Regions from separate parts of the Yinghuangia sp. YIM S10712 genome, predicted to be linked through region 1. Evidence: riboswitches for the same ligand, from Rfam matches in the RefSeq annotation. Region 1 holds a riboswitch; the other holds the start of a gene.
The links. Region 1 has a riboswitch for thiamine pyrophosphate ahead of thiO (glycine oxidase ThiO). Riboswitches for the same ligand answer to the same signal wherever they lie in the genome.
Positions count from the first base shown of each region.

Region 2: it holds a riboswitch for thiamine pyrophosphate, as region 1 does, so the genes downstream of both, thiC (phosphomethylpyrimidine synthase ThiC) here and thiO (glycine oxidase ThiO) in region 1, are expected to answer to the same signal.

Region 1 covers NZ_JBPKBI010000002.1:628,090-631,486, forward strand. Annotated here, with positions in the region: gene ACRX5W_RS08130 (thiazole synthase) at 1-56, opposite strand, end outside; gene thiS (sulfur carrier protein ThiS) at 88-306, opposite strand; gene thiO (glycine oxidase ThiO) at 303-1,490, opposite strand; TPP riboswitch at 1,487-1,599, opposite strand; gene ACRX5W_RS08145 (NAD(P)/FAD-dependent oxidoreductase) at 1,652-2,851, shown strand; gene ACRX5W_RS08150 (Rv2175c family DNA-binding protein) at 2,927-3,292, shown strand; gene thiE (thiamine phosphate synthase) at 3,289-3,397, shown strand, end outside.
Region 2 covers NZ_JBPKBI010000001.1:124,662-128,058, reverse strand. Annotated here, with positions in the region: gene thiC (phosphomethylpyrimidine synthase ThiC) at 1-1,667, opposite strand, end outside; TPP riboswitch at 1,660-1,768, opposite strand; gene ACRX5W_RS00660 (hypothetical protein) at 1,854-2,054, shown strand; gene ACRX5W_RS00655 (LysR family transcriptional regulator) at 2,092-2,985, opposite strand; gene ACRX5W_RS00650 (YybH family protein) at 3,077-3,397, shown strand, end outside.

The sequences.
Region 1 (3,397 bases):
ATCTCGCCGCCGAGTTCGAATTTGTCGTCCGCCGGACCGGAAACGGTCGCGGACACTGTCTCCCGTGTCTGCCGGGTGGTCACGTGGTCATCCTCCCTGGACGGCGGTGAGCACTTCGACGCGGTCTCCGCCGTGCAGCACGGTGAACGGCCACGCGCTGCGCGGCACGACGTGCTCGTTGACCGCGACGGCGACGCCCTTGGTCGCACTCGTCATCGTCGCGACCAGCGCCGCGACGGTGGTGCCGGGAGCGAGCGGGCGCGGCTCGCCGTTGACGGAGACGGACTCCATCGGCTGTACGGTCATGCGCAGGACACCTCCTGAAGCGGTCGACCCCCGGACGCGTCACCCAACGCGAAGCGCAACGGACCCCAGGGACGCACGACGTCGGGCACGGTTCCGTCCGTGAGCAGCTCGGCCACGGCCTCCGCGGTGACCGGAGTCAGCAGGATGCCGTGCCGGTAGTGGCCCGTGGCGGCGATCAGGCCCGGCAGTGCGGTCGCGCCGATGACGGGGGCATTGTCGGGGCTTCCGGGGCGCAGGCCCGCGTGCGTCTCCACGAGCGGCAGTTCGGTGATGCCGGGAACCAACTCATGGGCATCACGCAGGAGTTCATAGACGCCACCGGCGGTGACGACGGTGTCGTCCAGCTCGTGTTCGGTCGCGCCGATCACCAACTCGCCGTCCGCGCGCGGCACGAGGTACATGCTGCCGCCCTTGACGACACCGCGGACATTGCGCGAGAGGAAGGGCGCGTACGCCTCCGGCACCCGCAACCGCAGGATCTCCCCCTTCACCGGCCGTATCGCCGGGACCACCCCGGGCGGCAGGCCGGGCAACCGGTTCGTCTCACACCCGGCGGCCAACACCACCTGTGCGGCGGTGAGCGCGGTGCCGTCGTCGAGGCGTACGCCGGTCGCGCGTTCCGCGTCGGTCACCAGCTCCGCGACCCTGCGGCGCACGACGGCGACCCCGGCCCGCTCGCACGCGGCCAGCAGCGCGACGACGAGGCGGCGGTTGTCGATCTGGTGGTCGGCCTCGACGTGCAGGCCGCCCGACACCGCGGGGGACAGCATTGGTTCGAGGCGGCGGCATTCGCGGCTGGTCAGCCACGTCGAGGCGAGTCCCAGGCGCTCCTGAAAGGCGTGCAGTTCCTTGAGTACCGCGCGGTCGTCGGCGTCCAGCGCGACGGCGAGGGTTCCGCACGCGCGGTAGCCGGAGGGCAGCCCGGAGGCTTCCTCCAGTTCGGCGGCGAACGCGGCGTAGCGGTCCGCGGAGTCCATGTTGAGGCGCAGCAGCGCCTCTTCGCCGTATTGGAGTTCGGAGACGGGCGTGAGCATGCCCGCGGCGGCGTGCGAGGCGCCGCGGCCGGGGGCGGGGTCGACGACGGTGACGGACAACCCGCGCACCGCGGCGCGCCACGCGATCGCGAGGCCGATGACGCCGCCGCCGATGACGAGCGCGTCGGCCGGGGGGCTTGTGGAAGCCATGGTTGCTGGACACTCCCTTACGCCGGCATGACCCGGATCAGGTTCGGACGGTCGGGAGCTGCCAGCTCCCCTCTCAGCCCGGTCCCACCGGGCTCCCGCGAGGTTTCAACCCTACCCCGGTCGCTTCCGGCGCCGGCGGGGACGGCCTAGGGTTCCGGGCCATGGAAAACGTGCTTGTCGTGGGTGCCGGCATGGCCGGGCTGCAGACAGTCTTGGGGCTGCGCGAACTCGGGTACGCCGGCCGTGTCGCGTTGCTCGGCGCCGAGCGGCACCGGCCGTACGACCGGCCGCCGCTGTCGAAGGACGTGTTGTCCGGCAAGACCGACGACACCACCTTCGACGCCGACTGGGCGGCTCTGGACGTGGAACTGCTGCTCGGGCGCCCGGCGACCGGGCTACGGCTGCGCGACAGGGCCGAGGGCGGCTTCGTGGACACCGACGCCGGCCCGGTCGAATTCGACCGGCTCGTCATCGCCACCGGCTCGCGCGCGATCAACCTGCCCGCTGCGGGCGACGTCCACGGCGTGCACGTCCTGCGGACGATCGACGACGCACGCGCGTTGCGCACGGCGCTCGTGCCGGGCGCACACGTCGTGATCGTGGGCGCCGGATGGATCGGCGCCGAGGTCGCGACCGCCGCGACTGCCGCGGGCTGCCACACCACCGTCGTCGAGGCGCTGTCGGCACCGCTCGCCGGCGCGCTGCCCGCCGAGATCGGTGCGCGGTTCACGCCGTGGTACGCCGAGGCCGGCGTCGAACTGCTGCTCGGCGCACGCGTCGACCGCATCGAACCCGGCGCGGTGCACCTGGCCGATGGAGCCAGGCTTCCGGCGGACGCCATAGTCGTGGGCATCGGGGTCCGGCCGGACACCGCGTGGCTGGCCGGCTCGGGCGTCCACCTCGACGGACGGGGCGCCGTCGTCGTCGACGGCCGCCTGCGCACCTCCGCGCCGGGCGTGTACGCCGTGGGCGACTGCACGGTCTTCGAATCCGCGCGCTACGCCACGCGCCTGCACGTCGAGCACTGGGACAACGCGCTCCAGGCGCCCCGCGCGCTCGCGGCACACCTGCTGGGCGAAGACGCGGCGTACGACCCGGTGCCGTACTTCTGGTCCGAGCAGTTCGGCCGCATGGTGCAGTACGTCGGCCACCACCCGGCCGGCGACGACGTGGTGATGCGCCACGGCCCCGAGGGCACGTGGACGGCCGGCTGGTTCGCGGGCGACGCCCTGGTGGCGTTGCTGACCGTCGCCCGGCCGCGCGACCTCGCCCAAGGGCGCAGACTCGTCCAGACCGGGGCCGCGGTCGACAAGGCGAAGTTCGCCGACGCCGGCGTGCCGATGAAGAGCACCGTCCGCTGATCCGGCCGGGTGCGGGCGTGTCGGCGGGGCTCGCGCCGACCGCCAGGGTCGGCCCGTTCTCCTATCCTGGAACGCGTGAGCGAGACCGATACCACCATCGAAAAGCTTGTCGACGAGTGGCTGACCCTCCCCGAGATCGCCGAGATGTTCGGCGTCGAGGTGACCCGGGTGCGCCAGCTCCTCAAGGACCGCCAACTCCTGGCGGTTCGCCGCGGCGAGAACCGCAGCCTCCAGGTGCCCGCAGCGTTCGTCCAGAACAACGCCACGGTGAAGGGGCTGTCCGGAACGATCACAGTCCTGTCCGATTCCGGCTTTTCGGACGACGAGATGTTGGAGTGGTTTTTCACCGAGGACGACTCGCTGCCCGGCACGCCGATCGAGGCGCTGCGCGGCAACCGCAAGACCGAGGTCCGCCGCCGCGCTCAGGCGCTCGCCGTATGACGAACCAGCAAAAGTTGTCATCGGCGCGGCTGTACCTGTGCACGGACGCCCGCGAGAAGCAGGGCGACCTGCCGGAGTTCCTGGACGCCGTCCTCGCGGCCGGCG
Region 2 (3,397 bases), on a different contig from region 1:
GGGCCGTAACCGCTTTCGACGGCCGACGACCCGTCACCGTGCTCGTCCCGGATCTGCTGTGAAATCTTCATCGAGCAAAATTTCGGGCCGCACATCGAGCAGAAATGCGCGGTCTTCGCGGGCGCGGCCGGGAGGGTTTCGTCGTGGTACGTGCGGGCGGTGTCCGGGTCGAGGGCCAGGTCGAACTGGTCCTGCCAGCGGAACTCGAACCGGGCGTCCGACAACGCGTCGTCCCACTCGTGCGCGGTCGGGTGGCCCTTGGCCAGGTCGGCGGCGTGCGCGGCGATCTTGTACGCGATGACCCCCGCCTTGACGTCGTCGCGGTCCGGAAGGCCCAGGTGCTCCTTCGGGGTGACGTAGCACAGCATCGCGGTACCCCACATGCCGATCATCGCCGCGCCGATCGCGGAGGTGATGTGGTCGTATCCCGGCGCGATGTCGGTGGTGAGCGGACCGAGGGTGTAGAACGGCGCCTCGTCGCAGATCTCCTGCTGGAGGTCGACGTTCTCCTTGATCTTGTGCATCGGCACGTGGCCGGGGCCCTCGATCATCACCTGGACGTCCATCTCCCGGGCGATGCGCCCGAGTTCGCCCAGCGTCGTGAGCTCGGCGAACTGCGCCTCGTCGTTGGCGTCGTAGGTGCTGCCCGGACGCAGGCCGTCGCCGAGCGAGTAGGTGATGTCGTAGTCCCGCAGGATCTCGGTGAGTTCGCGGAAATGCGTGTAGAGGAAGTTCTCCTCGTGGTGCGCGAGGCACCACGCCGCCATGATCGAGCCGCCGCGCGAGACGATGCCGGTCTTGCGCCGCGCGGTGAGCGGCACGTACCGCAGGAGCACGCCCGCGTGCACGGTCATGTAGTCGACGCCCTGCTCGGCCTGTTCGATGACGGTGTCGCGGTAGAGCTCCCAGGTGAGTTCCTCCGGCTTGCCGGAGACCTTCTCCAAGGCCTGGTAGAGCGGCACCGTGCCGATCGGGACCGGCGAGTTGCGGACGATCCATTCGCGGGTGCTGTGGATGTCGGCGCCCGTCGACAGGTCCATGACCGTGTCGGCCCCCCAGCGGATCGCCCACACCAGCTTGTCGGTCTCCTCCTCGATCGAGGAAGTCACCGCCGAATTGCCGATGTTGGCGTTGACCTTCACCAGGAAGTCCTTGCCGATGATCATCGGCTCGATCTCCGGGTGGTTGATGTTGGCCGGCAGCACCGCCTTGCCCGCGGCGATGGCGTCGCGGACCGTCTCGGCGGGCAACCCCTCGCGGATGGCGACGAATTCCATCTCCGGGGTGACGATCCCCCTGCGGGCGTACGCGAGTTGGGTGACAGTCTCGCCCGCGCGGGCGCGCCGCGGTCGGATGGGCCCGGTGCCGGGGAGGGTGCCGAGCGCCTCGATGCGGCCGTCGTACCTCTCGGTGTCGGAGCGGGCGTCGATCCACGCCTCGCGGATCGGCGGGAGGCCGCGGCGCACGTCGACCTCGTACGCGGGGTCGGTGTACGGGCCGGACGTGTCGTACAGCCGCACGGTGGCGTCGTTGGTCAGGTGGACGGTCCGCACCGGCACACGCAGGTCGTCGCGCGAGCCGATCAGGTACTGCTTGTGGTGCGCGGGCGAGATGGCGCCCGTGGTGACCTTGCCCTGGGCGGACAGGGCCGAGTGGTGCGTCGACATGGAAAAAACTCCCTACGCCGGCATTACCCGGTCAGGTTCTGCGGTCGGCGCGGCCTCAGCGCCCTCTCAGCCCGATGCCCCGAGCTCCCGTGTATCTGTCGACATACACCCTCGCACAGCCCGGGACCGCGGACCAGAGGGGGATCCCAACTGCGCGTCACCGCCTGCCGTGACGAGAAAAAACCCATGGTCGGCATGCGGGGCAAGGTGACCGGGCGCGTCGGCCCGAGGCTGGTCGGGGAGATCATGGTGCAGGTGCGCGGCGGCTCCGAGGCGTTCTTGGCGTACCCCGTGAATCCCGGAGAGCCTTTCGACATCGGGCAGTTGGTGACGGTGGTCGATTACCAGGCGCCGCGGACGGTGTACAAGCAGGGCGCGTGCGGCTGATCCCGACGGCAGGGCACAGGGCGGCTGTGACGGAACGTCAGGCGGATTTCGCGGCGCGTGCCATCGCACGCGCCCGTACCACCAACTCCCGTCCCGCCGGGCGCGCGGGGCCGTCCGCGCGCCACGCGAAGACCAGACGGCCGCGCAGGGCGGGGCGTTCGATCGCCACCGCGCACAGCCGGTCCGCGCGGGTGAGCGCGAACGAGCGTGGCAGCAAGGCGATTCCGAGGCCGCGTGCGGCAAGCTCGGCCAACACCTCGGGGGCGCCCGCCTCGAAGGCGATCCTCGGTGCGAAACCCACTGCGGCGCACGCCTCGTCGAGCCGGGTCCGCAGCCCGGTGCCGCGCGGCAGGCTGATGAGCGGACGGCCGCGCAGCGTGTCGAGCGAAATGGTGTCGTGCGGGGCGAGTTCGTGGTCGGGCGCGACCGCCGCGACGATCGGCTGGTCGGTGACCACCTCGTAGTCGAGGCCGTCGGGGACCGTTTTTCCGACGCTGACGATCGCCAGGTCGAGGTCCCCGGCGCGCAGGCCGTCGACCAGGGCGTCGCTGTGCGCCTCGGCCAGCGTGATGTCGACGGCCGGGTGGTCCTCGTGGAACGCGGCGAGGAGCGCGGCCACATCGACGTTGTGCGATGTGACGGTGCCGACCGCGACGCGTCCGCGCATGAGCCCGGTCAGCTCGTCGACCGCGAACCGGGCCCCTTCGACGGCGGCGAGGGCGGCCCGGGCGTACGGCAGCACGGCTTCGCCGGCCTCGGTCAGGCGCACGCCCCGGCCGCTGCGGTCCAACAACTCCTGCCCGAGCTCGCGTTCGAGCCTCCTGATCTGGGCGCTCACACCGGGCTGGGCCACGTGCTCGCGCTCGGCGGCGCGGGTGAAGTTGCGTTCCTCGGCCACGGCGACGAAGTACGCGAGCTGACGCAGTTCCATAACCAATAATTCTAGTGGTGATACGGACTATCTCTTGGACTTCTGGTGGGAACCGGCGGAGGGTGGAGTTCGAAAAACATAGGGAGGAACCATGGATACCCCGGCGAAGAACACCCGGCCGACGAACACCGCGCGGGAGACCGCGAAGACGCCCGAGGACCTGGCCCGCCTGTTCGTCGAGCGGGCGAACGCCAAGGACGCCGACGGGCTCGCCGCGCTCTACGAGCCGGACGCAGTGCTGGCGTTCCCGCCCGGTTCGACCACGGTCGGCCGCGAGGCCATCCGCGCAGTCTGCGAGCGCCTGGTCGAGTACGCGACGCAGCCGTTCGCGGTCGAGGAACCGCTGCCCACCGTCCGCTACGGCGACCTGGCGCTAACGTCCACCAAGCCGGCCGACGGCACAGGCGGTCGG